DNA from 3 places in the Brevibacterium sp. Lmc1 genome. Region 2 is predicted to be linked to each of the others. Evidence: riboswitches for the same ligand, from Rfam matches in the RefSeq annotation. Region 2 holds a riboswitch; each other region holds the start of a gene.
The links. A riboswitch is a leader RNA that binds a small molecule or an ion and turns the genes downstream of it on or off. The one in region 2 is predicted to bind thiamine pyrophosphate.
Positions count from the first base shown of each region.

Region 1: another riboswitch for thiamine pyrophosphate. It lies ahead of AC239G_RS03855 (TenA family protein); the one in region 2 lies ahead of thiM (hydroxyethylthiazole kinase).
Region 3: another riboswitch for thiamine pyrophosphate. It lies ahead of thiC (phosphomethylpyrimidine synthase ThiC); the one in region 2 lies ahead of thiM (hydroxyethylthiazole kinase).

Region 1 is NZ_CM172803.1:900,969-910,517, reverse strand. It holds gene AC239G_RS03875 (MFS transporter) at 1-524, shown strand, start outside; gene AC239G_RS03870 (VOC family protein) at 579-941, opposite strand; gene AC239G_RS03865 (ATP-grasp domain-containing protein) at 1,070-2,095, shown strand; gene AC239G_RS03860 (nucleoside/nucleotide kinase family protein) at 2,167-2,784, shown strand; TPP riboswitch at 2,870-2,976, shown strand; gene AC239G_RS03855 (TenA family protein) at 2,971-3,657, shown strand; gene AC239G_RS03850 (phytoene desaturase family protein) at 3,712-5,193, shown strand; gene AC239G_RS03845 (hypothetical protein) at 5,210-6,412, opposite strand; gene AC239G_RS03840 (EamA family transporter) at 6,409-7,398, opposite strand; gene AC239G_RS03835 (LysR family transcriptional regulator) at 7,471-8,376, shown strand; gene AC239G_RS03830 (HTTM domain-containing protein) at 8,373-9,257, opposite strand; gene AC239G_RS03825 (hypothetical protein) at 9,254-9,549, opposite strand, start outside.
Region 2 is NZ_CM172803.1:3,107,266-3,116,814, forward strand. It holds gene AC239G_RS13925 (TenA family protein) at 55-795, opposite strand; gene thiD (bifunctional hydroxymethylpyrimidine kinase/phosphomethylpyrimidine kinase) at 897-1,766, opposite strand; gene thiE (thiamine phosphate synthase) at 1,763-2,521, opposite strand; gene thiM (hydroxyethylthiazole kinase) at 2,518-3,447, opposite strand; TPP riboswitch at 3,435-3,568, opposite strand; gene AC239G_RS13945 (sugar ABC transporter permease) at 3,720-4,931, opposite strand; gene AC239G_RS13950 (ATP-binding cassette domain-containing protein) at 4,928-5,752, opposite strand; gene AC239G_RS13955 (substrate-binding domain-containing protein) at 5,851-6,945, opposite strand; gene AC239G_RS13960 (LacI family DNA-binding transcriptional regulator) at 7,038-8,135, opposite strand; gene AC239G_RS13965 (TfoX/Sxy family protein) at 8,229-8,576, opposite strand; gene AC239G_RS13970 (GNAT family N-acetyltransferase) at 9,215-9,549, opposite strand, start outside.
Region 3 is NZ_CM172803.1:586,617-596,165, reverse strand. It holds gene AC239G_RS02600 (M18 family aminopeptidase) at 1-1,175, shown strand, start outside; TPP riboswitch at 1,238-1,346, shown strand; gene thiC (phosphomethylpyrimidine synthase ThiC) at 1,342-3,150, shown strand; gene AC239G_RS02590 (TAXI family TRAP transporter solute-binding subunit) at 3,363-4,355, opposite strand; gene AC239G_RS02585 (TRAP transporter permease) at 4,372-6,726, opposite strand; gene AC239G_RS02580 (amidohydrolase family protein) at 7,032-7,823, shown strand; gene AC239G_RS02575 (ABC-ATPase domain-containing protein) at 7,855-9,549, shown strand, end outside.

The DNA of each region.
Region 1 (9,549 bases), 2.0 Mb from region 2:
AGATCATCGTCATGGCCTGCTGTCTGGCGCTCATCCCGGTCATCGGCAAGCTCTCGGACAGGCTGGGCCGCAAGGCCGTTGTGCGCGCGGGAGCGCTCTCGCTCATCGTGCTCTCGTTCCCGTCACTGTGGCTCATCCGCGGGCACAACGACTTCGTGGTCTTCCTCGGGCTGCTCATCATGGGGCTCAGCCTCATCTGCTTCAGCGCTACGATGCCCTCGACTCTGCCGTCGCTGTTCCCGACGATGGTCCGCGCCGGTGCACTGGCGATCGCGTTCAACGTCTCGATCTCGCTGTTCGGCGGCACGACGTCGTTCGTCATGACCTCGCTCATCAACGCCACCGGATTCCTCATGTGGCCGGCGATCTACCTCATGGCCGCTGGAGTCATCGGGCTCGTCACGATCCACTTCGTGCCTGAGAGCAATCGTCGTCCGCTGTGGGGTTCGACTCCGTCGGCGGCGTCGAAGGAAGAGGCGAAGGACCTCGCCCAGGAGCTCAACGAGGAGGCCGACCTGGTCTGAGCCGGCGCGTATCAGCGCCGTCGGTCTCTCCGGATCAGCTCTGGGCGGGGCCGGTCATCCCTTGCACAGGCAGAACGGGTGGCCGGCCGGGTCGAGGAACACTCGGAACGTCTCTCCCGGCTGCTCTGGGGCCTTGCCTGCGCCGATCTCGAGCACGGCTTCCTCGGCGACGTCGAGGTCATCGACCATGACGTCGAGGTGCATCTGCTGCGGGTGGGCCTGCCCGGGCCAGCTGGGTGCGTGGTAGTCCTCGACCTGCTGGATGCAGATCGGCGGCCACGAATTGGAGACGACTTCTGCCCAGGTGCCGTCTTCTTCGACGGTGACCGACCAGTCCAGGAGTTTGCCGTAGAACTCTGCGAGTTCACCGGCGTCAGGGGCGTCGAGCACGACAACGGGCTGCTTTGCGATAGCCATGCCCCGAGTCTACGCCGCCGCACTGACACAGCGAAGGGCTGGACACCAGGGCGTAGGATTGTTGAGCAGATCCGCCGATGTTTCCGCGTACTCTCGGCCGCACCGGCTCCACACGATGAAGGTTCGCGATGAGTTCTCATGCCCTGCCCGTCGGCGGCACTCCGACGGTGCACATCATCCACGACAATCCGGAATGGATCGCACCATTCACGGATGCGCTCGACCGCCTCGGCGTCGCACACGTCGAATGGCTGCTGCCCGAGACCACGATCGATCTCGACGCCGAGCCCCCACAGGGGGTGTTCTGGTCGCGGCTGTCGGCGTCGGCGCACACCCGGACCGATCCGCATGTGAAGGAGTACGGGCGTGCGGTCCTCGACTGGCTCGCCGCCGCCGGCCGCCGAGTCATCAACGGTCGCGATGTCTACGAGCTCGAGGTGAGCAAGGTCCGTCAGCATCGCGAGCTGGCCGGCCGGGGCTTCGATGTTCCGCGCACCGCCGCCGCGTTCGGACCGCGGGCGCTCGTCGACGCCGCGGCCGGCTTCACTCCCCCATTCATCACGAAGCACAATCAGGGCGGCAAGGGCCTCGGTGTGCGTCGCTTCGACTCCCACGCCGAGCTTGAGGCGGTCGCCGATGAGTTCGCGCCCGGTGGAGCGAATGCGCCGATCGACGGCATCACCCTCATCCAGGAATATGTGCAGCCTGCCCAGCCGTTCATCACCCGTGCCGAAGTCATCGGCGGACGCTTCCACTATGCGGTGCGCGTCGACGTCTCGGCTGGGTCATTCGAGCTGTGCCCGGCCGATGCCTGCACGATTCCGGGTGCCGGGGCCGATCCCGACGTCGAGGCGGTCCCCCAGTTCGCCCGCCGTGAGGAGATCACGGCCGGAACACCGCTCATCGCTCGGCTCGAGACGTTGTTGGCCGACCTCGGCATCGAGATCGCCGGCGTCGAGTTCATCGAGACCGCCGACGGCCGTCAGGTCGTCTACGACATCAACACGAACACGAACTACAACCCGTCCGTCGAGTCCGCCGAACAGTCGGCAGGCCGTCAGCCTGCCGCGGACCGTATCGCCGATTTCATCGCCGATGCCCTCGCCGAGGCGGCCCCACCGTCCGTGCCGCTCGCCGGGTCCGCATCCAGGTGAGGTCCCGGGACACGGTCCTACGTCACCTGCTCGCCGATCTCCGCGCAGTCCGGCCTAGGCAACGCGCTCTCGTGGCCCTCGATGGGGTCGACGGTGCGGGGAAGACGATGCTCGCTCACGAGCTCGTGAATTTGGCCGAGACCGCTGCGGACGTTCCTGGACAAGATTCCGACCGCCGGGTCACCGCCATCAGCATCGACGCGTTCCACCACCCTCGGGCGATCCGGTACGCCCAAGGCAAGGGGCCAGACACTTTCTATCGCCGTTCCTATGATTACGGAGCTTTCGTCGAATCCGTCGTCGAACCATTTCGACGAGGCGACTCGGTCGTTCCAGCCGTGTGGGACGTCGACAAGGATCGGCCGATAGCGCCCGAACCTCGGAGCCTGCCGAACGACTGCGTCCTCCTGGTCGAGGGAATCTTCCTCCATCGTCCCGAGCTTGTGGATCTCTGGGATGCGAGCATCTGGGTCGATGTTCCGTTTGAAGTCTCGGTCCCACGAGGAAACGAGCGATTTGCCGGAGCCTTCGATGCCGATCCAGAGGATGAGTCGAATCGCCGCTACGTCGGTGGTCAGCGACTCTACTTCGCCGAGGCTGCTCCGTGGGAAAACGCCACATGGGTGCTCGACAATCGCGATCTGGAACGGCCGACCCTGATCCGCCGGTCCGGGCCCGGCCGACCCTGATCCGCCGGTCCGGGCCCGACCGGCCCTGATCTGCCAGCCCTGGCCCGTTCGCTCTGACAGCACACCTTATCCCGATGATAGTGTCGAAGTGCTACAGGGGAGCGCCGAAAGGACCGGCGCTGAGAGTGCGCATGCAGACCCTTTGAACCTGATCCGGTGAGCACCGGCGGAGGGAGTGGACAAGCAATGACCACCACAGATTTCGACACATCGATCACCGTGGACGCCGACGGAGCGGTATCAGCACTGGTGAGTTCGACCAGCTGGCAGTGGGCGGGAGCCGTCGAACACAGATTCGTCCAGGATCTCTTCGCCGGCAGCATCGACGACGCCGTGATGCGCGACTATCTGGTGCAGGACTATCAGTTCTTCGAGTCGTTTCTGTCGATGCTCGGCGCGTGCGTGGCCCACGCCGATGAACTCGAGGCGAAGCTGCGGTTCGCCCGACAGCTGGGAATGCTCGTCGCCGATGAGGACACCTATTTCGTCGACTCCTTCGCCGAGTTGGGAGTCGATACAGCCGATTATCTCCACCCGGAACTGACCGCCCCGACGGTTGGGTTCCGCGATCTCATGGACTCGTCAGTCGCTTCGGCGTCGTATCCGCAGCTGCTCGTCGTCCTCGTTGTCGCCGAATGGCTCTATCTCGACTGGGCCGAGTCCCGGATGGACATGCCGCCGCGACATATTCACCGAGGCTGGATCGATCTCCACCGAGGCGAGGCCTTTCACGGGTGGGTGCAGTTCCTCGTCGACGAACTCGAACGCGTCTTCCCCTCCGGCGACGCCGAAGCCGCCGAGTCCCTGACCCGCGTGTGGCGGCACGCCGTCGACCTCGAATGCGCTTTCTTCGACAACGTGTACGACAACTGAGCCGCCAGGGAACGCACGCCGCAGCCGTCCATCTCACTGACCTAGACTGGCCCCATGAGCACAGGTGTAGATGCAGTCGTCGTCGGAAGTGGTCCCAACGGCATGGCCGCCGCCGTCACCCTGGCCCGCGCCGGGCTGAGCGTCGAAGTTTACGAGGCTCAGCCGACGATCGGCGGCGGTGCACGCACCCTCGACCTCGGTCTGGCCCCCGGCGTCACTCATGACATCTGCTCGGCCGTCCACCCACTGGCCATCGCCAGCCCCTTCTTCGTCGACTTCGACCTGCGTGCCCGCGGCCTCGAGTTCACCACCCCCGAGATCTCCTACGCCCAGCCCCTCGACGGCAAACCCGCCGCGCTGGCCTTCCACGATCTCGAAAAGACGGTCGACCACCTCGGCGCGGCAGGACCGGAATGGCGGCGTTTCTTCGCTCCGCTGCTCGACCGGGTCGATGACGCGATCTGGCTCTCCCTCGGTGACAAACGTTCTGTGCCGGAGACCCTGCGCGATCTTCCCGGCATCGCGAACGTCGTGAAGTTCGGCCTGCGGCTCCTGTCCCAGGCCAGTCCGGCGTGGAACATTCCGCTCTCCCATGAATCCTCCCAGGCCCTGTTCACCGGTGTCGCCGCGCACGCAATCGGTGGGCTGCCGGCGATGGGCACCGCGGCCACGGCCACGATGCTCTCTACCGTCGCCCACGCGGGCGGCTGGCCCTCCCCCATCGGCGGATCGCAGTCGATCATCGACTACCTCGTCGCCGACCTCGAAGCCCACGGCGGAACCGTGCACACGGATGCGCGCATCGACCACGTATCGGACATGCCCGCTGCCCGCGCCTACCTGCTCGACACCTCGGCGCTGAACGCCGCGCAGATCTTCTCCGGCCTCATCCCGAGCCACGTCGACAAAGCCCTGCGCAGCTTCAAACACGGCAACGCCGCGGCCAAGGTCGATTTCGTCCTCAATGGGCCGGTCCCCTGGTCCGACCCCGACGTCGGCCGTGCCGGCACTATCCACATCGGCGGCTCACGGGCGCAGATGGCCGCCGCCGAGGCACAGGTGATGTCCGGTCGCATGCCCGCCGATCCCGTGTGCCTCGTCTCGGATCCGACCGTCTTCGACCCATCCCGCGAGGTGAACGGCCTGCGACCGCTGTGGACGTATGCGCACGTGCCCTTCGACTGCCCGCTCGACCCGACCGAGTACATCACCCGCCAGCTCGAACGCTTCGCCCCGGGCTTCCGCGACCGCATCGTCGCGCACAACGCGATCCCCGCCTCCGAGATGGCCGGGCACAACCAGAACTACATCGGCGGGGACATCGCCACCGGCATCGTCTCCTTCTACCGGATGATGGCCCGCCCGCGCACCAGCTGGGACAACTACAGCCTCGGCGTCCCCGGCGCCTACCTGTGCTCGGCGGCGACCCCGCCGGCACCGGGCGTGCACGGGATGAACGGATGGTTCGCCGCCCGTCGCGCCCTGAAGTCCCGGTTCGGGATCACGGAAGCTCCGAGCCTGGCCCCGGGCGACTGACTTTCATTCAGCTCACTCAGTCCTGCACCCACCGATCAGCGTCGCTGTCATAGTGCCATTCGGCCACCTCGGTGACTGCTTCGATGACGTCGTTCAGCCAGAACGTCGTATCCGGGTGCCAGCCCGCCATGAGGCTCGCGGTCCGATCGTCCGTGTTCCCCGCGGTGGGGACTGTGTCCGGATCCGGATCCTCACCGAGGTGGCCCTCCGCCACATCGATGACCGCACCTGCCGCCCGCAGATAGCCGGCGAGACCGACGTGGACACCGTCGTATTCCTCGGCCACGCGTGTCCAGTCGGGGATGACCCAGCGTCCCCTGCGACCGGTGGTCTCGAACCACACCTGACGGCGCTGGGCGGTGACGTCGAGTGGGTAGCGGCGGCACAGATCCGCCCAGTCCTCCGGACGGCGGATCTCGGCGATGCGGGCGTCCGGGCGCAGGCGCAGACGGCAGGTTCGGGCGCGTTCGAGACCGAGGTCATCCTCAACGAGTTCGAGGCCGATCGGGGTTCCATCCGGCCACGTTCCCGTCGACGACCAGAGGCCATGGGGTGGGGTCGACCACCATTCGCCGGTGAGCTCGTCGTAGGGGTCCTTGGCGAAGTTGTGACGGTAACGGGTTTCCGTGGTGAGGACAGAGGCGAGCCACTCGTCGAATCCCCAGGGGAGCCTCGTTCCGTCTTCGTCAAGAGGCGGGTATAGATCGGTCAGAGTGATTTCTATGCGCTCATCCGTCGGGCCTGTCTCGAGGTCGAAGACCGCGGGCAGTCCTGTGTGGCGTCCATTGACTTCATTGAGTTCTTTGTCGTCCCAGCCCAGCGCCCACTGATCATCGGGATCGAGTGGCTTCGACCAGGCATCTAGCAAGCCCGTGGAAACGAGCATCTCGGCGAAAGGACGCAGAGCCTCGCGCACCTCGCCGATTTCCGCGGTCCCCCAATCGTCATCATCAGGAGGCTGCCAATACACTGCAGCGTCGACTACGTCGGACATGGCTTCCTTAACTGCACTCCAAGTCGGCGCAATCGGGCACAGGCACCTCAGATTGCGCACCACCGCCTCCGCGCCTGGGGCTTCTTCATCGCCAGTCCACGGAAAACTCTCGACCTGCTCGAGGGCCAGCCCGAACACGAGCGAGCGTCCCCGCGGGGACGCGAGCAGATCCTCGGCGGACAGGCGGTCGTCATGAAGGGTCGGAGGCGCATCATCGGCGGTCATGACCTCAGGCTACGCGAACACCTGTCAACTGGCCCTGATGGAATCGCCCGCGTCGAATCCTCCGTTGGCGCGCTCACCGGCACGACCGCCTCAGCGGCGGCGAGAATCCGCGCCCCTTTCGCGGCCTTCAAACCCGCGCCGAGGACCCCGATGATGACAAGGACGGCCCCGCACAGCTCGCCGACGGTGACCCGCTCGCCGAGGAAGACGAACGCCGCGCTCATTCCGACGACGGGCACGAGCATCGAGAAGGGGGCGACGACTCCGGCGGGGTTGCGCGAAATCAGCCACGACCACACGCCCGAACCGAGGATCGTCGCGATGACCACGGTGTAGAGCAGTCCCGCGATCGCGAGCAGCCCTGTCGGTGTGGTCAGTCCCGAAAACGATGCGCCGACCCTCGCCGGTCCTTCGACGAGGAGGGAGAGGGCGAGCATCGGCACGGGCGGGACGAGCGACATCCACATCGTCAGCTTGATCGGCTCAGTGGTGTGAGCCTGCCGGTTGCAGATATTGCCGATCGCCCAGCCGAAGGCGCCGGCGAGGGTGAGGAGGAAGGGCAGGAAGCTCGCGTTCGAGTCGAAGCGCTGCCAGCCGACGACGGCGAGCCCTGCCATCGCGATGAGGAGGAAGGCCATCTGCGAGCCGCGTACCCTCTCGCGCAGGAATGTCATGCCCAGCAGCACCGTGAAGGGGCCCGAGGCTTGGAGGACGAGGGACGCGAGTCCCGCGGGCATGCCGGCGGCCATCGCCCAGTAGAGGAAGAGGAATTGCAGCAGTCCGAAGCCGAGTCCGTAGCCGATGATCCACCGCGCTTTGACGTCGGGCTTCGGTACGAAGAGCAGCGCGGGAACCGCGAGCAGGGCGAAGCGCAGAGCCACGAGGAAGAAGGGCGGGAACTGGGCCAGGGAGAGATCGATGGCGAGGAAATTCAGTCCCCACATCACCGCCACCGAGGCGGCGAGCAGACAGTGCTTGAATGACATGGCCCCATTCTCGACTTCGACAACAATGAAGCACAATCGCAGAGTGCTTCACTGACTCTGTAGCATGGCTTCATGGTCATCGATCCGAAGCATCTCGAGCTGCTGCGCCTGTTCGACGAATACGGCAGCGTCACCGCCGTCGCCGATGTCACCTATCGCTCCCCGTCGGCCGTTTCTCAGCAGCTGAGGCAGGCCGGGAGCGAGATCGGCCACGCTCTCGTCGAACCCGCCGGTCGCGGACTCACGCTCACAGCCGCAGGACGACTGCTCGCCGACGGCGGTCGGGACGTGGCCCGCACGCTTGCGAGGGTGCAGGCCCAATGGGAGGGCCACCTCGGCGAAGCTGTCGGAGAGATCGCCCTGGCCGGGCTGCCGAGCGCGCTCACCCACCTCCTCCCCGATGCGCTGCGCAGGCTGCGGGAGGACCACCCGCACATCGATCTGCGCATGGACGATGTCGACCTCGCCGAGCACGAATTCGCGGGGCTGACCCGAGATGTCGATATCGTCGTCGCACACAGCCTCGTCGCCGAACGCCCCCTGGGTACCGACGGACTCACCGTCGTCCCGCTCGCCCGCGAACCAATCGACGTGGCCCTCGCCATCGGCCATCGGCTTGCCGATCGCGCCGAGCTGACCCCGGACGATGTCGTCGATTGTCGCTGGGTGGGAGTGCCCCGCGGATACCCCTTCGACACGATCCTCACCTCGATCGAGCATCTCACCGGTCGCGACCTCGACGTCGTCCAACGCATCCGGGACAACCGGCTCATCGAAGCGATCGTCGCCTCCTCGGACCAGGTCGCGCTCCTCCCCCGGTTCACGACGCCGCGCGATGCGGGACTGTCACTGGTGCCGCTGACGGGGGTGACGACGACACGCTGGATCGTAGCGGTTATGCGTCCGGACACGGCTGAACGTGTCGCGGTGCGTGCTGTGATCAGCGCGCTCAGCCGGGTCGACGACGCCGCGGATTAGGCGGTGCCCGTGCTGGTGAAGCGCTTGGGCACGAGCTTCTCCAGGGGCAGGAACGCCGCCCAGCAGATGACGGTCGGCAGGAAGTGGATGCCCAGCGCCAGGTAGGTCATGAGGTGGAAGAGGAAGAAGAAGGCCACGGCCCCGTACAGCCACTTGCGCTTGAGGAACAGGACGACGGGTGAGAGGAACTCGAAGACGAGTGTCGCCCATTGCGCGGCGATGAGGAGACCGGGCAACTCGAGGAACGGCTTCGACCATTCGGCGCCGCGGCGCATGAGCGCCCAGATGATGACCGCACCGTTGGCCCAGTGGGTGATGTTGCCCGAGGCGATCCACTTCATCACCACCGAGTAGAAGTAGGTGAGGACGACGGAGATCTGCACCATCCGCAGCGCCCAGCCGGCCCGCGCCGAGGCGGTGCCGACGTCCCGGAAGCGCGCCGTTCCGATCGTCGGCAGGACGAAGGCGGCGATGACGAGCGCCATATGATCGTGGGCGACGTAACCGTAGCCCTGCGTGTAGAACATCCACGCGCCGAAGCTGAGCGCCACCGCCCAGCCGCTGAGGCGCTGAAGGAATCCGGCGGCGGCGAGCAGAGAGAAGACGATGATGAGGGTGAGCAGGATCTGCGCACCGAGGACGCTGACGGCGGGAATGTGAAGGAACCGGGCCAGCCACAGTGGCTGGTAGAACTCCGGCGTCCAGCCGTGGGCGATGACATCACCGGAGATCGTGAGCACATCGATGATGATGAAGAGGTAGATGAACACGCGGAACACGGCCACCCGAGCCAGGGGGACCTCGGGCATGAACCAGCGGAGGAACGGATTCGTGGGGGCCGCCTCGGTGGGGGTGGACCTCAAGGTCGGGACGCTGCTCATCGGACCTCCCACTTCGCCAGCGTCGTCTGTTCGGGTTCGCCGACGGCCAGGCCGTTCTTCAGCTGTGTGGCGGTGCGGCAGAGGATCATCGTTTCGGGCTTCGGTTCGTCCGGGTGCAGCCGGATGTACGAATCGGCCATCGACTGCAGGAGTTCGGGGTGGGCGATGACCCGGTCGAGCTGGGATTCGACGTCACCGCGTTCGATGCCGACGGTCGCGGCGTTGAACCCGAGGCGGCGCGGTTCGTCCTCGCCGGGGAACTGGGCCTCGATGCACGTGGAGTTCACGGTTC
Region 2 (9,549 bases):
GACCGACTCAAGGTCAGGGCCACCTCGGCGAGGGGGATCCGATGCTCCCTGGAATCAGACGGTGACTTCCTGGGGCAGGAACACGGAGACGTCCCAGTTCTGCATGGCGTGTGCCGAGGCCCAGAAGTGGAGTTCGAAGACGCAGGCCTGCTCGAAGGCCGCCCGCATGCGGGCGGCTTCCTCGCTCGGTGCCTTCGCGAGTTCCTGTTCGAGGATCTGCACGGCGTGGCGGGTCGATTCGTCGAAGTCGGGTGAGTCGTAGGTCTGCACCCAGGTGCGGTAGGGGTGGTCGTCGGCCATCTGCCCGGCCCGGTCGACAAGCACCTTGCCCATATGGGCGTACACCCAGAAGCAGGGCAGCACTGAGGCGACGCCTTCGCCGTAGGATCGGCTGGCGGCCGTGGCGACGAGGAAGGACACGTAACCCAGCGTCGTCGGGGAGGCCTTGAAACGGGAGCCTTCCGCGGTGAGTTCTTCCAGCGCCGAGGCGAGTCGGGCATCGGCGAGCAGCTCTCCGTGCATCTCCTCTTCGACGGTGATCGCCTCAGCGGCGGATCCGGCCCAGAATCGGGATTCGTCACGGTCGACGGTCTTCGCGGCCAGGAACGACATGGCCTTGGCGTATCCGTTCAGGTAGAGGCTGTCCTGCGAGATGTAGTTGACGAAGGCCTTCGGATCGAGGCTGCCGTCGGCGAGCTGGGCGAGGAACGGCAGCTCTTCGATCTGCTTGACGATGGGGCGGACACGGTCCCACAGCTGGGTGGTCAATGGGCCGGCGGTAAAGGTGACGGTCATGGGAACTCCTTTGTGCTCGTATGACGTGGTGGTTCGTATGACGTGGTGGATCGACTGAGTTGGCGGTTCGCGTGAGGTGGTGGTCTGGCGGGATGGATATGTCAGGCGGGTCGACCGCGGACGATGTCGACCTGGTGGTCGACGGGTCCGTGGGCGCCCTCCGGGTTGAGGCTCAGCTGCCAGTCCGCGGCCGAGGTGAGAGCGCGAGCAAGATAATCGAGGGCATTGTCGACGGCCTCGCCGAGGATGTCCGACCCGATCTCTGTGCGTTCGCGGCCGAGGACGGCCACCTCGGCGGTGATCGCGGCTGACAGAGTGCACCCGGTTCCGTGCGTGTTCATCGTCGTCACGCGGGGGTGGGTGAACTCGCGGACCTGGCCATCGGCGGTGGCGAGGATGTCGATGACCTCGTCCTCGCTGCCGTGCCCGCCCTTGAGCAGGACAGCTCCGGGGCCGCGTTCGAGCAGGCGCCGAGCCTGGTCACGCATGGCTTCAGTCGTCTGCGCTTCGGGTTCGTCGTCGGAGATCAGCAGGGCCGCCTCGGGGAGGTTGGGGGTGATGAGGTCGGCGACCGGCAGCAGGTGGGTGCGCACGGCCTCGACGGCATCGGTCTCGAGGAGGCGGTGGCCGGAGGTCGCGATCATCACCGGGTCGACGGTATAGAAGCCGAGCCGGCCTTCGGCGGCGCGATCGACGACGAGTTCGACGAGGTCACGGCTGCCGAGCATCCCCGATTTCGTCGCATCGACGGGCAGGTCGCCGAGCACGGAGTCGAACTGATCGGCGACGAAATCGACGTCGATCGGATAGACGCGGGACACACCGTGCGTGTTCTGCGCGACGAGGGCGGTGATGACGGTCGTGCCCATGGTCTTCCGCGCGGTGAAGGTCTTGAGGTCGGCATGGATTCCGGCACCGCCGGAGGGATCGGTGCCGGCGATGGACAGGGTGATCGGCGGGCGGGTTGTCACTGTGCACTCCCGGCGTATGCGGCGAGCAGCTCCTCTGCTGCCGTCTTCGGATCGTCGGCCATGCAGATCGCCGAGACCACGCAGATCCCGATCAGCCCACGTCCCTGCAGGTCAGGAGCACGATCGGCGTTGATGCCGCCGATCGCGACCGCGGGGATGCCCGCTTCTGCCACCAGTTCCCCGAGGCGGTCCGGTCCGATTCCGTCGGGGGCGTCGGCTTTCGTGGAGGTGTCATAGACCGGTCCGATGCCGACGAGGTCGACGACTCCGGAGTCTCGGGCGGCGACGAATTCGTCGCTGTTCGCGGCCGAGAGACCGATGAGCGGTTCCGCACCCAGGGCGGCGCGCACCTCGACGACGGTGGTGTCAGTTTGGCCGACGTGGATGTGCACGTTCTCGCCTTCATCGATGAGGCGGCGGGCCACCTCGACGCGGTCGTTGAGGACGACGGGGACCGTGCGGTCGGTGTCGCGGGTGGCGGCATCGACGGCGGCGATGACCTGGCGGGTGAGCGAATAGAAGCCTGCATCGTCGATGTCTTTGTCGCGGACCTGGACGATGCCCACTCCCCCGGCGACGGCGGCCTGCACGGTCTCGGCGACGCTGCGGCCGGCGGCCTCGCATTGCGCGGAGTCGGTGACGAGGTAGAGGCGCGTGTCGATTCCGGCGAAGCGGTCGGCCGAGCCGTCTCGGTCGTTCACGGTCGCGCCGTCGTCAGCCGGGTTGTCAGCGATGTGGGCGGATCCGGCGGTCATGCCTGGACGCCTTCGCCGGCGGTTTCATTCGCAGAAGTGAGCGTGTCGAGGCCGATTCTCGCCTGTGCGAGTCGGTCACCGTCGACGGTGTGGAGTGCGTCGAGAAAGTTCACCGAGTAGCTGCCCGGACCCTTCGCACCATCGGCGGCGAGTTCCCCGGCGACCGCGAAGTGGGCGTGGGCGGCGACGACGGCTTCGAACTTCGCCGAGGCGGCCCCACCGTTCGCGGACTGCTCAGTGGCGTTGACGGCTGAGACGTCGGCGTCGGGGTCGGCGAGTCCGGCTCGGACGGCGGCCAGGTAGGCGACGGTGACGGCACCGAGTGAGCAGCCGGTGCCGATGACGAGCGGCATGAACTCATGTCCGCCGGAGATGCGGGCGACGTGGTCAGTGCCGTCGATGTGGGCAACGACGGCATCGGTTGGTCCGGAGACAGCGACGATGGCACCGGTTTCTCTGGCCAGTTTCGCGGCGGCGGGAAGGACGGCGTCGACTTCGTCGGTGGAGTCAACTCCACGACCGCCGAGTCCGACTCCGGCGAGTGCGGCGATCTCGGAGGCGTTGCCGCGGATGGCGGTCGGGTGATCGGCGGCGGCGCGGCGGATGCGGGAGGTGCGGAAGTCGACGGCGCCGACGCTCACGGGGTCGAGGACCCAGGGTTTTCCGGCGGTGTTGGCGACGTCGATGGCGGCATCGGCGGCGAGCAGCTGGTGGTTCGAGGCGGTGCCGAAGTTGACGAGGACTCCGCTTGCGATCCCGGCGAACTGTCCGGCATCGGCCTCGTGGTCGAGCATTGCCGGGGAGGCGCCGATGGCCAGGAGCACGTTGGCGCTGAACTGCTGCACGACGGTGTTCGTGATGCACTGGATGAGTGGATTGCTTGCGCGCAGTCGCGCATTCGCAGAACGCAGGTCGAAGTCAACCATGACGATCCCTTCGCTAGTATGGCCCAGATCAGGTTCGATGGGTGTTCTCTCAGCCTCGGTGTCCTCCGTGCGCAACTCTTTGGTGCGCACGGATCCTCATGAGGCACCCCATGTCATTGGCTCCGACTGTATCAGCCCGGTCGGACACGGGCGACTCCATACTCTGCTTGGATGCTCAGCACCGACCGCTCGACTCAACGTCGCTGTATCAAGCTATGCATTGCGCGCTCGACGCTAAGGCGAGCGGTCGGCAGAGGGAGCTTCACGCCCCACTACCCGCGCCCGACGTACCTCTGTCCGCGGCGGCTGAGCGCGTCGATGACGACGGCGGTGAGCAGGACGAGTGCGGTGATGATCTGCTGCGCATCGGAGTTGAAGCCGATGAGGTAGAGACCGTTGTTGATCGCACCGACGACCAGAGCACCGAGCACGGCTGCCCAGGCGGTTCCGCGTCCGCCGAACAGCGAGGTGCCGCCGATGACAGCTGCAGCGATCGCATTGAGTAGGTCCTGCGTGCTCACCAGCGTCGATCCCGCATTTGTCGTCACACCGGTCTTGATGAAGCCGAACAATGCGGCCAGCACTCCGGCTGCCATGAACACGCTGATGCGCACCCAGGTCACGCGAATGCCGGCACGCCGTGCAGCTTCGACCTTGCCGCCGACGGCGTAGATGGAACGACCGTAGCGGGTCTTGCGCAGCACGAGGTCGATGATGATCGCAATGACGATCATGAGGAAGAAAGGCATCGCCAGACCGAAGTCCTGATTGACGAGGATGAGGAACCCGAACACGATCGCGGCCAGCAGCACGATCCGCACGATCACAGAGGTCCAGCTCGGAGCGCTGAGACCCTCCCGGTGGCGGCGCAGCTTCGAATAGATGATGCCGCCGCCGAAGCCGATGATCGCGACGGCGCCGAAGATATAGGCCCAGATCGCAGGAAAGTAGAAGCTGGCGAAGTCGAAGGCGAAGGTGTCCGACATCGACAGGTTCTTCTGCGTGCCCAATGTCGTCAGAGTCAGACCGGTGAACGCGAGCAGACCGGCCAAGGTGACGACGAACGCCGGGATGCCGACGACGGCGAAGAACCAACCTTGAATCGCGCCGACGACCAGGCCGAGCAGCAGCATGATGACCAGCGCCAAGGCCGGCGGCACACCTTGCCTTACCACCAAGACACCGAGCAGCGAGGCGGCCAAACCGCCCAATTGCGCCAGAGACAGATCGATCTCGCCGAGGAGCAGGATGAGGTTGATGCCGAGAGCCAGGATCGCGAGGAACGCGACCTGAGTGGAGAGGTTGACTAGGTTGGCCGGAGAGATGAAGTTCGAGTCGGCCGACTGGAATACGATGACGATGACGATGAGTGCGAGGATGACCGGGAACGACCCCAGCTGCCCCTCTTTGACCCGGCGGACGAAGGTGCCGATCACGCCTTCGGACGAGATCCGCTCATCGGTGATGAAGGAATTGCGGGTCATCGACGCTCACCCCTCCGTGCGGCGCGTTTGGTCACGACATTGTCGCTGGCTCCGGTGATCGCGGCGACCAGCACATCGGTGCGCTCGTCACCGGGGAAATCACCGGCGTCCTTGCCCAGCCGCAGCACGTGCACCCGGTCGCACACCGCCTGCACATCGGCCATATTGTGGCTGACGAGCAGCACGCCGAGGTCGCGTTCTTTGAGCCGTTCGATGAGGTTGAGCACTTCGGCCGTCTGGGCGACGCCGAGTGCCGCCGTCGGTTCATCGAGCATGACCAAGGATGGTTCGCCGAGGAGGGACCGGGCGATCGCGACCGTCTGACGTTGACCGCCGGATAGGGCCGCGATCGGTACGCGCACGCTCGGGATCTTTGCCGAGAGGCTGCGCAGCAGCTCCCAGGATTTGGCTTCCATCGTCACTTCGTCGAGGACGCCGCCGCGGGTCTTCTCATGTCCGAGGAACAGGTTGGCCACCACGTCGAGGTTCTCGCACAGGGACAGATCCTGGAACACTGTGGCCACTCCGGCTTTCTGTGCATCCTTCGGGGAGGAGAATCTCTGCGCCGTCCCGTTCATGATGAGTTCGCCGTCATCGGCGGCGTGGACTCCGGCGATGACCTTGATCAGGGTCGATTTGCCGGCGCCGTTGTCGCCGACGAGGCCGACGACTTCGCCGCGACCGACGCTGAGATGGATGTCGGTCAGGGCTTGGACTGCACCGAACCGTTTGTTGATTCCGCGCAGTTCGAGCACCGGCTCGCTGTCGCTGCCCGGCGTCCGCGTCGCCTCAGTTGCCGGGTCGGGTGTCTCTGATGTCATCTGTTCCTACTTGTCGCAGTCGTTGACCCCGGCAGCCGGCGACCGGTGGCGGTCGCCGGCTCGAGGTCGGGCACGTCAGATTGTGAACGCGCACGCGCTCACTTCACGCCGGCATCGGCACAGAGCTTCTCCACCTTGCCTGTGCAGATGTCATCAGCTTTGATCTGGTCGCCGACGATGTCCTTGATGTTGTCCTTGGTCACGACCTTGGCCTCGACGAAGTCCGTCGGAGTGTCCTTATAGGTCGTTCCCGCATCGACGTCCTCTCCAGCGGCCAGGGCCACTGCGGCCTTCGCAGCGAATTCGGCCTGCGGTGGGATCGACTTGTAGATCGTGGCGAACTGGTCACCCTTGAGGATGTTCTGCAGACCGTCGACCTCGGCGTCCTGACCTGTCACGACGGGTTCGACCTTGGCTTTCTTCGTTGCGGCGATGACGCCACCGGCGGTGCCGTCGTTGGCAGAGTAGATCGCGATCGGCTTCTCGCCCTTGCCCTGCAGCTGACCTTCGACCCACTGGCGGGCGTCGTCGGGGTTCCAGTCGAGGGTGTCGTGGCTGGCGGCGATGTCCACGCCTGCGCCCTTGAGGGTCTCTTCGGCGCCGGCCTTGAAGTCCGCGGCGTTCGGGTCCTTCGGATCACCATTGACCATCCAGACCGGTCCCGATTTCGGGTCGACGCCGGCGTCTTTGAGCCCGTCGAGGACGGCCTGGCCCTGCAGGTTGCCGATCTTCTTGTTGTCGAACGAGGTGTAGTAATCCGCACCTTCGAAGAAGCGGTCGTAGGAGATGACCGGGATCTTCTTCGCTTCGGCTTTCGACAGCGCGGATGAGACTGCGGAAGCGTCGACGGGGTCGAGGACGATGGCGTCGACGCCTTCGGTCACGGCCGCCTCAATCTGTTGCTGCTGCTGAGTCGCGTCCTGATTGGCGTTGCGGTATTCGACCTTCGCGTCTGGGTTGGCTTCTTTGAGGTATTTCTCGAAGTTCGGCTTGTCGAGCGACTCGTACCGGGTGGTCTTCGACTCGGGCAGCAGCAGCGCGATGGTGACGTCCCCGTCGCCGCCGGATCCGCTGTCGGCCTCGTCGTTTCCCTGGCCCTTCTGATTGCCGCAGCCGCTGAGCGCAAGAGCGCCGATCGCGACGGAGGCACCGAGGAGCGCCAGCTTCTTGTGGGACTTAAGGTTGTGCCTCATTGTGAACCTTTCAATCTTTCTGACAACGTTGTCAGGCTGTTGAATATGATTCGCTGAACGCCGCCTGCTGTCAACTGTTTCGACAAAAATCTTCAGCGGGTGTCCGGCGGCTCTTCACCGCTGCCACGAGCGATGACGCACAGCGCATTGTCGAAATCGGGCACGCCGTCGTCGACTCGATCGCGCCGGTTCGCCTCCCCCGCAATCGGGCCATCCCCTTCGCCGAGGCGGTCCCCGCCCTCGCCAGCATCGCTGGGTTCGACACCGACCCGGAGTCGTCGGACCGCCTCGGCGGCGAGGGATTCGACGTTGCGATCGACGACGGTGACATCGAGGAGTTCGGCCGTGGGGAAATCGTCGATGCCGACCAGTGCCGGCCATTCGCCGAGGCGGCGGCAGGCGTCGATGGCACCTTGGGTCACTGTGGCGGACAGGGTGATCAGGGCTCCGGGTGCGCTGCGGGAACCGAGCCAGGCGGCGACGACGTTCTTCGCGCTGGCTTCGTCGTGGGCGTCTTCGCGCATATAGGCGCGCCAGCCGACGCCGCGGCGGCCGGCGATGGCGTCCTGGATTCCCTGCAGTCGGCGGGTGGTGATGAGGCTGGGCGAATGGTCGCCGATGACGCCGAGTGCCATGTGCCCGTGAGCGAGCAGCTGTTCGGCCGCGAGGCGTCCCGCCTCACGATCGTCGCCTGCGACGATGCTGATTCCAGGGCCTTCGACCGCTGGGTCGAGGGAGACGATTCGAGTGCCCGGCGCCGAGGCGGCTCGTGCGTAGGTCTCGGCCGCCTCGGGGTGGGCGCGGATGACGATGAGCCCGGTCAGGTCGTTGGCGAGGCATTCGTCGAGGAAGGCTTCCTCTCGGTTCGGGTCGTCACCGACCACGGTCACCACCGGGCGCAGGTCGAGGATTGCGAGCTCGGCTTCCACTGCGGCGAAGGCACGTGATTGGAAGGCGTCACCGGCGTCCGAGAGGACGACGCCGATATAGGGTGAGCGGCCTCCGGCACGCAAGCGTCTGGCCGTGGGGTTGAGGCGGAATCCGAGCTCTTCGGCGGCAGCTTCGACTTTCTCCGCCGTCGAGGCGGCAACGTGCTTTTCGCCGTTGAGGACGCGGGAGGCGGTTTTGATGCTCACGCCGGCACGCGCAGCGACCGTGGCCAGGGTCGGCCGATCGTTCTGCTTCGCCATGCGCACACCTTTGAGTCTGAGAACCGGTTCGTGAATCTGCGCATCGACGCACAGGCAACCGTTGGAATGATACTAACCGCTCGCGCGGCGGACTCAGTTGTGCTGGCCTGTCACCGTCCGGTTGAAGTCCAAGGCGGTCTCGACCCAGAATGCCAGCTGTTCGTCATCACAGACAGACTCTGCGCTCACGTTGATCCACCCCGGTCCCATGTCCCGACCGGTTCCCATCTCGGCTTGGGCAGCTTCGGGTCGTTTGAGGAGCTCATCGTGACGGTCGGGATCGATGTGCGCCAGCAGATCGCCCGTCTTACCAGCACTGACGATCATCTTCTCGTTGACCATGACCGCGCGGCCTCCGAACATCGAGACCTCTCGAACCACGGGCTCTTCGACAATGAGTGCACGGATTCGTTCGATAAGTGAAGTCTGCTCGGGAGTCATATCAGTGGCCTCCGGTCGGCTCTGCAGTGTTCCAAACGAGTGGTTTACGACGGTGATGCCTTTATCGAATTATGCCGTAACCGCTTGAAAATCAACATGAGTTCGACAAGATTGCCTGTATCGTCAAATCTCACAGTACGCCGCGATTGCGGAAGGACAGAGTGATTCCGAAATCCACAGTGGGCCGCTGGCTCTACGCCGCCGTGTCAGTTGTGTGTCTTCTTCTCCTGGGATTCTGCATTGTCGTAACCATCTGGGCGAGCACCATTGAGGACGGGTGGATCTCGGCCGGTGTCGCGATGATACTCACTTGGTTGTTCTGCGGACCGCTGATCCCCATCCCATTGGCCTGGTCACTCGGCCTGCTCATCGCCCGCAGACGCGCTCAGAAACATGGCGCCGATTCCGCCATCGGATCAACTCGTTGAACGTACTCGCCGAGGCGGGACTCCTTTCCGGAGTCCCGCCTCGGCGAGTGGCATGTTCTGCTGCGTCGAATCACCGACCGCTCAGCGCAGCGGCGAGCGCACGCACTGGCTCAGTCATCCTTCACTGAGCGCTCGAGTTGCCGTCGCTGTATCAAGTTATGCGACGAGCGGTCGCCGCTCAGGTGAGCGGTCGGCGTGGCCCCCTATGACTCAGCGAGCCACCGGGTTGGGCATCGTGCCCGCGTAGAGCAGTGATTCGGCTTGGTTGCCGATGTCGACCATCTGCTTCGTGTTCTTCAGCTGCAGCCGGTTGAGGCACGAATGAGCGAAGTGGTCGGCACGCAGATCCACGTCGCCGCTGACACCGCGCGCATCATCCGGGTGCTCCGCTTCGTAGTCGTCGAGGGTCTCGGCGACGATCGCCCAGAATCTCTCGGCCGGCAGCAGTCCATCGCCGTCGAGGATGCCGGAGAGGTGCCGCAGGACCCCGTCGAACATATCGGTGAACACCGACAGGGCCTTCTCCTCCCCCGACACCACGGCGC
Region 3 (9,549 bases), 1.7 Mb from region 2:
TCTCCCGCCTCGACGAGTCCGTTCCCTGGGCGCTGACGCCCGGAACCGGGCACTACGTCATCCGCGACGGCGCGCTCATCGCGTGGATGAATCCCACCGTCACCGAGGCGGCTCCCCGGTTCCGCGTGTTCGGTTCCCACACCGACTCCCCGGCGTTCAAACTCAAACCCGGCGGCGAGTTCACCGCCGAAGGCACCCGGCAGGTCGGGGTGGAGATCTACGGCGGGCCGCTGCTGAATTCGTGGCTCGATCGTGAGCTCGCGTTCGCGGGTCGGCTCGGCCTCGCCGACGGCAGCATCGTGCTCGCCCGCACCGGGCCGATCGCCCGCATCCCGCAGCTCGCGATCCACCTCGACCGGCAGGTCAATGAGGGTCTGACCTTGGACAAGCAGCGTCACACCGCTCCCGTCATCGGTCTGGCCGACCTCGCCGAGGCGGACATCATCGAACTGCTCGCCGCCTCTGCCGGGGTCGATGCCGAGTCCGTCGTCGGCCACGATGTCTACACGATTCCCGTTCAGGAGCCGGCCCTCTTCGGTGCCGCCGAGGAGTTCTTCGCCTCGCCGAGGCTGGACAACCTCCTGTCCGTCCACGCCGGCGTCACCGCGCTCACCCAGCTCGATGCCGACGGGCTCGACGGCATCCCACTGTTCGCGGCGTTCGATCATGAGGAGATCGGGTCGAATTCGCGCTCGGGCGCGTGCGGTCCGTTCCTCGCCGACGTCACCGAGCGCATCGTCGCCTCCTTGCTGCCGCAGTCGACGCGCAGCGATTATCTCGCGTCGATGTCCACCTCGGTGTGTGTCTCCTCCGATGCCGGGCATGCTGCCCATCCGAACTATCCCGAACGGCACGATCCGCATGTCCGCCCCCGCCTCGGCGGCGGTCCCCTGCTCAAGCTCAACGCTCAGCAGCGCTACGCCACGGATGCGGTGGGCACCGCCGTGTGGTCACGGGCGTGCGCGGCCGCCGGGGTCGAGTACCAGGATTTCGTGTCGAACAATGCGATGCCCTGCGGGTCGACGATCGGACCGCTGACCGCGACCCGGCTGGGCATGACGACCGTTGATGTGGGCCCGGCTCTGTACTCGATGCACTCGGCACGCGAAATGGTCGCGGTCTCCGACGTCGTCGCCCTCGGCGCCGCTGCGAAGGCGTTCCTCCAGGGCGGCTGACCCCATTCCCGTCGCTCAAGGAGCCACGGTTGTCCTCACTGCGTCAGTCGTGATAGGAATGGCACGACCCCACGGGAGCCCGCTGCAAGGGCTGAGATCGGACTGGATCGTCCGAGACCGTAGAACCTGATCCGGTTGATACCGGCGTAGGAAGTGAGGACTGCAGATGACTGCATTCACCCCTGAAACACCTGCCCCTGCCACGACTTCGTCTGACGCAGATTCGCACGACCAGTTCACCCTCGAGCAGTATCCGACGCATTCGCCGGCATGGGTCGAGGACGAGGAACACGACATCCGCGTTCCCGTGACCCGCATCGAGCTCGAGGACTCGAACGGTCGGGCCAACGATCCCGTCGACGTCTACCGCACCGTCGGGCCGGGCAGCATTCCGGAAGAGGGACTGCCCGCTCTGCGATTCCCGTGGATCGAGAACCGCCTCGACACTGAGACGTATGACGCCCGCGGCCACCGCATCGCCGATGACGGTCGTGCCGCCGTCCGCCGAGGTGCCCCGTCGCAGCAGTGGAAGGGACGCAAACCGGTCCCCCGTCGGGCCAAGTCCGGCCGCACGGTGACCCAGATGCACTACGCAAAGCAGGGCATCATCACCCCGGAGATGCGGTTCGTGGCGCTTCGCGAGCAGTGCGATGTCGAACTCGTGCGCGCCGAGCTCGCCTCCGGTCGCGCGATCATTCCGAACAACATCAATCACCCCGAATCCGAGCCGATGATCATCGGCAGGGCGTTCCTCGTCAAGATCAATGCGAACATCGGCAATTCCGCGGTCACCAGCTCCATCGCCGAGGAGGTGCAGAAGCTGCGGTGGGCCGCGAAGTGGGGTGCCGACACCCTCATGGATCTGTCGACCGGCAATGACATCCACACCACTAGGGAGTGGATCATCCGCAATTCGCCGATCCCCATCGGCACCGTCCCGATCTATCAGGCGCTGGAGAAGGTCGACGGCGATGCGAACGCGCTGACCTGGGAGATCTATCGCGACACCGTCATCGAGCAGTGCGAGCAGGGTGTCGACTACATGACCGTGCACGCCGGTGTGCTGCTGCGCTACGTTCCTCTCACGGCTGACCGGGTCACCGGGATGGTCTCACGCGGCGGGTCCATCATGGCCGGCTGGTGCCTTGCCCACCACGAGGAGAACTTCCTCTACACCCACTTCGATGAACTCTGTGAGATCTTCGCTCGCTACGATGTCGCTTTCTCGCTCGGCGACGGACTGCGCCCGGGTTCTATCGCCGATGCCAATGATGCCGCCCAGTTCGCCGAGCTCGACACTCTCGCCGAACTCACCGAACGCGCGTGGGCCCACGACGTCCAGGTGATGGTCGAAGGGCCCGGGCACATTCCGCTTCACCTCGTGCGGGAGAACGTCGAACGTCAGCAGGAGCTCTGTCACGGTGCGCCGTTCTACACCTTGGGTCCGCTGGTTACGGATATCGCGCCCGGATACGACCACATCACCTCGGCGATCGGGGCGACGGAGATCGCCCGCTACGGCACGGCGATGCTCTGCTACGTCACCCCGAAGGAGCATCTCGGGCTGCCCGACCGTGACGACGTCAAGACCGGGGTGATCACGTACAAGATCGCCGCGCATGCCGCCGATATCGCGAAGGGCCACCCGGGGGCGACGGCCCGCGATGATGCGCTGTCGAAGGCTCGATTCGAATTCCGGTGGCGGGACCAGTTCGCCCTCGGCCTCGATCCGGAGACCGCCGAGGCGTTCCACGACGAGACGCTGCCGGCGGAACCGGCGAAGACCGCGCACTTCTGTTCGATGTGCGGTCCGAAGTTCTGCTCGATGCGCATCTCCCAGGACATCCGCGATACCTACGGCAGCGCCGAGGCGCAGGAGGCCCTGGCGGGAATGCAGCAGAAGAGCCGCGAGTTCCTCGCATCGGGCGGAGAGGTCTACCTGCCCGATCCGACCGTCGGCCTGCGGGAAGGTTGAGTCCGGCTCCGGGCCGGATCCCGCCCGTCGGCCCTCAGAACAACGGAGGGCCGACGGCCCCGGCGAAAACTGCCCGAGGGTCGCACGGCCCGCCGTGCGTAGCGGGGTGCTCCGTTCCTCGTCAGCGTCGTTCAAGGCGGAGCGCGCCTATCGGACTGTACACAGATCGACAGACGCGCCACGCCTTGAACGAGCGGTTGGGCAACTCGCACTTACTTATTCAGCTCGTCCAGTGCTTTCTGCGAGCCCGGGTGCAGCTTGATCGGCTCCGGCGGTTCGGCGGTGTCGAGGTTGATCTCCTTCGCCGCGGCATGCACCTTGACCAGGTCGTCCTTTTTGTCGAAGAGGAGCTTCGTCAGAGCGCAGGCCGTGCCTTCGTCCATGTCATTGCGGACCATGAGCACGTTCGGGGTGACGATCGTCTTCACCGTGTCGACGCCCTTGTACGTGTCACCGGGGATCTCTGCCACCTCGTAGACGGGGTTGATCTCCTTCATCTTCCCCTCGAGGTCGGAGATGTCGAGGATCTCGACGTCCTTGCCGTTCGAGGTGAAGAGATCGGTGACTCCTGCCGTGGGCAGTCCGCCGGACCACACCATGCCGTCGATGGTTCCGTCCTTCATCCCGTCGACGGTCTTCGACAGGTCGAGGCGCTGTTTGGTCACGTCCCCGTCCTTGAGTCCGGCCGATTCGATGAGACGGTTGGCGATGACCTCGGTGCCGGACTTCGGCGAACCGGTCGAGATCGTCTTGCCCTTGAAGTCCTCGACCGAGTCGATTTCGGCATCCTTGCGCACGACGACGTGAGTGAAGTTGTCGTAGATGCGCGAGAGCGCGGAGATGTCCTCGGCCTCCTTGAAGTCCGCATCCCCCGACACTGCGTCGGCAGCGGTATCGGCCAGGGAGAACGCGATGTCGAAGTCGCCGCTGGACAGCTGTTGGAGGTTCTGCACGGAGGCGCCGGTCTCCGACGCTGTGGCCTTGAGGTCGGAGTTGTCGGAGATCACCTGTGCCAGACCTCCGCCGAGCACGTAGTACACGCCGGTCGAGTTGCCGGTGGCGATGGTGATCTGCCCCGAGGCGGCGGTGCAGCCGTCTCCGCCTTCTGCGGCGGGCTCGGCTTCGCGCTTGCCACCGCATGAACTCATCGTCAGCACTGCGGCCAGGGCCGCAGCGGCGATTGTGAACGTCCTTGTTCGCTTCATGGACTTCGTCCCTTTCTCAGTTGGTCCCGGCCGGTGTTCCGGACGAGGGTGGTTCGGTGGAAAATCCGTCACCGGATCCGTCCGCTTCGGCTGTACTCGGGTCGACCGCATTCGCCGGTGCCTCGTCCTTCGCCGAGGCGGCCGCTCCTGTCACGGTTCCCGTCGCCGAGGCGGCCGGTCCAACCGCAGTTCCCGTCGCCGAGGAGGTCGCCGGCTTGCGTCGGAGGATGAGGTGGATGACGACGGCGAGGGCAAGGGCCGCGAAGCCGACCATCATAGACAGCGGCTGCAGGTAGAGGAGCGCGCCGGCGGCGAGGAAGCACAGGATCCGCTCGGGCCAGCCGGCGCGGCGGATGATCCATCCGCCTGCACCCGCGGCCAAGGCAGCGACTGCGCAGGCCGAGACAAGGAAGGTCCAGACCGCGCCGAGGAACCCTCCCTGAGCGACCAATGCGGCACCTTCGGGTGTGAAGGTGAAAGCCAAAGGCACGAGGAATGCGGGGATCGCGTACTTGCAGGCCTGCCACATGGTGGCGATGACGCGGCCGCCGGTGATCGCCGAGGAAGCAACCGCCGCCAGCGCGGTCGGCGGGGAGACCTCGGAGAGGACCGCGTAGTAGAAGATGAACATCGCCGCGGCCGCCTCGGGGACTCCGAGGGTGATGAGAGCTGGGCCGACGATGACCCAGCTGATGATGAACGAGGCGGTCACCGGCACTGCCAGACCGAGCACCGTCACGGCAACTGCGGCGAAGATGCAGGTGAGGATCAGGATGACCGTCGGATCATCCGAGAATGCCTGCGCTCCCTTGATGAGGATGTCGGAGATGACCTGGCCGAGCCCGGTCTTCGTGATCGTCGAGACGATGATGCCGGCGGCGGCACACACGCTCGTCACCGGCAGAACCGAGCGGATGCCCGTCGACAGGGCCCCGTAGAACACGTCCCAGACGGCGCGGAGGATCGTGGCGGGTTCGCCTCGGCGAGCGAGGATGATCTCGATGATGCCGAATCCGATGCCGACGAGCGTCGCGTAGACGACGGCTTTGAACGGTGCCATGCCGAGGGCGAGGAAGACGACGATGATGCCCAGGGAGATGAAGTGGTAGAAGCCCTTTTTGAAGATCGGCCACGACCGCAGCCCCGGCGGCGGGGTGTAGTCGACTTCGATCTTCCGGGAGTCGATTTCGATGGCGAGGAAGATGCCGAGGTAGTACAGGAGAGTGGGCACGACTGCCCACAGAAGGACGAGTCCGTAGGAGACGTTGAGCAGCTCGGCGATGATGAAGGCCGCGGCACCGAGCGTCGGCGGGGACAGGATGGCGCCGATGCCGGAGGCGGCAAGCATACCGCCGGCGTTCTCCTTCGGATAGCCGGCTCTTTTGAGCACCGGCCAGGTGACCGCGCCGAGCGAGACGGCCGTTGCCGTGCCCGAGCCGGAGACCGTGCCGAGGAGGAATCCGGACAGTGCCACGGTGCGTCCGGGGGCTGCCTTGGATTTCTTGAACAGGGAGAAGCTGAGATCGATGAAGAAGCTGGCGGCGCCGGTCTTGTCGAGCACGGCTCCGTAGATGGTGAACAGCACGATGTAGGTCGCGGCCACGTCGAGTGGGATTCCGTAGAAACCGGAGGCGTCGTTGTACAGGGCGTTGACGATCTGGTCGAAGTTCTGCCCGGCATGCGAGCCCGGCCAGTTCACGGGGATATAGGAGCCGTAGTAGCTGTAGAGGAAGAAGACGATGCAGAAGATCGGCAGGATGAGTCCGGTGGTTCGGCGGGTCGCTTCGAGGATGAGCAGAAGCAGGACTCCGCCCATGACGACGTCCAGGCCGGTCAGCGAACCCTGCCGGTTGAGGAATTCGTTGAATCCGCCGGAGAAGAACGGCAGCACCGGATAAGCACAGGTGAGGAAGGTGATGACGACGAGTGCCCAATCGATGATCGACGGGTTGTCGTTCTTCGCCCGTCTCCGCTTCGGCGATGTCGAGGATTTCGCCGAGGCGACCCCCGCCTCGGTGCCGGCCCTACCCTTGCCCCCTGCGCCGTCCGTCGAAACCGCCTCGGCCGCTTCCGCGGCCTTGTCCGCCGCTTCGGCTTTGCGACCGAATCCGGGCCGATAGCAGACGAAGACCAACGGCAGCACGAAGGCGAGGAACCACATGAGGTAGAACTGGTTGCCCTGCCGCAGAGGGAAGAACACCTGGTTGAGCACGAAGAGCGAGACGACGAAGCAGACGATGCCGACGCCGAGGTCGAGTCTGCGCGTCAGCGTCCGCTGCGGCAGCTCTTCGTCGTATTGAGCGATGAGCTCGTCGACGTCGGTCTGCTGCACCGGGTCTGTCGAAGCGGCCTCGGCAGTGCGTCCGGACATCCTCATCCTTCCAAATGTTCGAAAGAGAGCAGCCGCGATCACCGTCGACCAGCGCCGCTCGATCACCTCAATGTGAACTCCCTCACAATATACCGAGGCGCTGACATGACCAGGTCTGCCGACCGCGCGTTCGAGACCCTTGATGGGATCGTTATCCGCAGTACCGAAGAATGAGAATCCCCGAGCCGCTCCCCGGTGTCCTTTTCAGCGTCGTTCAAGGCGGGACGCGCCCATCGAACGGTACACAGACCGACAGACGCGCCACGCCTTGAATGAGCAGTTCGGAGACGTTGTAGGTTGGCGGTATGAGCGAACTCCAGCGTGCCTTCGACGCGCACCTGCACATCATCGATTCGAACCATCCGCTGATCGAGAACAACGGCTATCTGCCCGATCCGTTCACGGTCACCGACTATCGCGTGCGACTGCAGAGCCTCCCCGATGTGGGAGTCGAAGTCGCAGGAGGCGCCGTCGTGTCCGGTTCGTTCCAAGGCTTCGACCAGGGGTACCTCATCGAGGCCCTGCGCCAGCTCGGCGACAACTATGTCGGCGTCACCCAGCTGCCGGATGAGACCAGCGATGATCAGATCCGACGCCTCGACGAGGCCGGCATCAAGGCTCTGCGATTCAATATCGCCCGCGGCGGTTCGGCCACCCTCGATGCCCTCGACGGCTTTGCCCGACGGGCCCATGACCTCGTCGGATGGCACGCCGAGCTCTATATCGACGCCCGCACCATCGATGAGGATCTCGCCGCACGCATCGCCTCACTGCCGGCGGTGAGCATCGATCATCTGGGCATGCACGAGGACGGACTGTCGACCCTGCTGCGCCTCGTCGAGGCCGGAGTCAAGGTCAAGGCCACCGGTTTCGGCCGTGTGGAGCTCGATCCCGCCGAGGCGATCCGTCGCATCGTCGACACCGACCCGACCGCGCTGATGGTGGGGACGGACTTGCCGTCGACGCGGGCACGTCGCCCCTTCGCCGATGCTGATTTCACGCTCCTTCGTCAGGTGCTCACCCCCACCGAGGCGGACGCCGTGTTCTGGTCGAACGCGGCCCGGTTCTACGGCGTCGAGTCCACAACCGCTGAGTAAGCATTCATCTCCCGCCAGTAGCATGAGTGAAATGAGTTCACGTCAGTCGAATCTCGCCTCTACTCTGCATAACCTCGACGGTCGCAGCTACGGCAATCTCAAGCAGATCCGCGGCCGCTACACCTTCGGACCGGTCACCGTGTTCATCGACCGGGTCCAGGCCGATCCGTTCGCCTCTCCGTCGAAGGTCCGGGTCCGCGTCGATCGTGCCGATGCGAAGTTCCCGCTCGACCTCACCACTGATCGCGCCGACCGCATCGCCGCCGCCGATTATCTGCTCCGGGCCGGCAACGGGGTGCTTGCGAAGCTCGATCAGCGCGCACTCATCCTCGGCCGTCCCGGGCAGGAGATCCTCGAGCGGACGAACATCCTCATCGATGACGCCGGGTTCGAGGCACGACTGCTCGTCAATCTGCCTGCGCGCGGCCGCCGCATCCTCGGCCATCAGGCAGCGGACATCCTCACCCGTGATCTGCCGGAATTCGCCGAACGGCTCTTCCTCTTCGACCGCTGGTCGGACGCCCCAGCAGACAGAGGAGGGAACACTCACGGCCCATCGGCCCAGGGGCTCGCCGACCACGTCCGACTGCACCGGGATCAGCTGGAACTGCGCAGCCACCTCGGCGAAGCAGGACTCATCGGTCTCGTCGGAAATGGTGCGATTCTCCCGCGGACGTCCGGGGATTCGGACCTGCCGATGAAGTCCTCCGATGCGGTTGTCTTCACCTCCCCTCTCGAACTCGAGCACACTGTCGAACTCTCCAGCGGCCGCACCGTCACCGGCATGGGCATCCCTCGCGGGGTCACCGTCATCGTCGGCGGCGGCTATCACGGGAAGTCGACGATTCTGCGCGCGCTCGAACGCGGCGTCTACCCGCATATCGCTGGCGACGGGCGCGAATGGGTCATCAGCGACCCAACTGCCACCTCCATTCGAGCCGAGGACGGTCGCGCCGTCACCGGCGACGACATCTCGGCGTTCATCAACAACCTACCCTCGGGCTCTGACACGAGATTCTTCTCCACGACGAATGCCAGCGGGTCGACCTCGCAGGCGGCCAATCTCGTCGAGGCGATCGAGGTGGGCGCGAACACCCTGCTCATCGACGAGGACACGTCGGCGACGAACTTCATGATCCGCGACGAACGCATGCGTGCGCTCATCCCCGCCGAGCGGGAACCGATCACCCCATTCGTCGACCGCGTGCGTCCGCTGCTGACCGAGCAGGGCGTGTCCACGGTGCTCGTCGCCGGCGGATCGAGTGCGTTCTTCGAAGTCGCCGACCACGTCATCGCGCTCGACGCCTATGTGCCCAAGGAAGTCACGGACCAAGCACATGAGCTCGTCGGCGTCACCGCAGCCGACCTCGAAACGGCTCCAACCGGCAGCGACCCACACACCGGTTCGGACTCCCCCGCCGCCCCCTCTTTCATCGCCGCACCGCGTGTGCCGACGGCGAAGGCGCTGCGACCGGCGTCGAAGACGAAGACCGCTCGAGCGAAGGGATCCGACCGGATCCAATTCGGCCGCGACTTCATCGACCTCATCGCCATCGCTCAACTCGTCGACGCTCAGCAGGCGTCGGGAGTGGCCGAAGCTCTCGAATACCTGGCCGAGATCTTCGACGGACGCACCTCCCTGACCGAGGCGCTGGCCGAGGTCGTGGACATGCTCGACGCTGAGGGCCTCGACGGAATCACGGGACACCGCGACCATCCGGGCCAC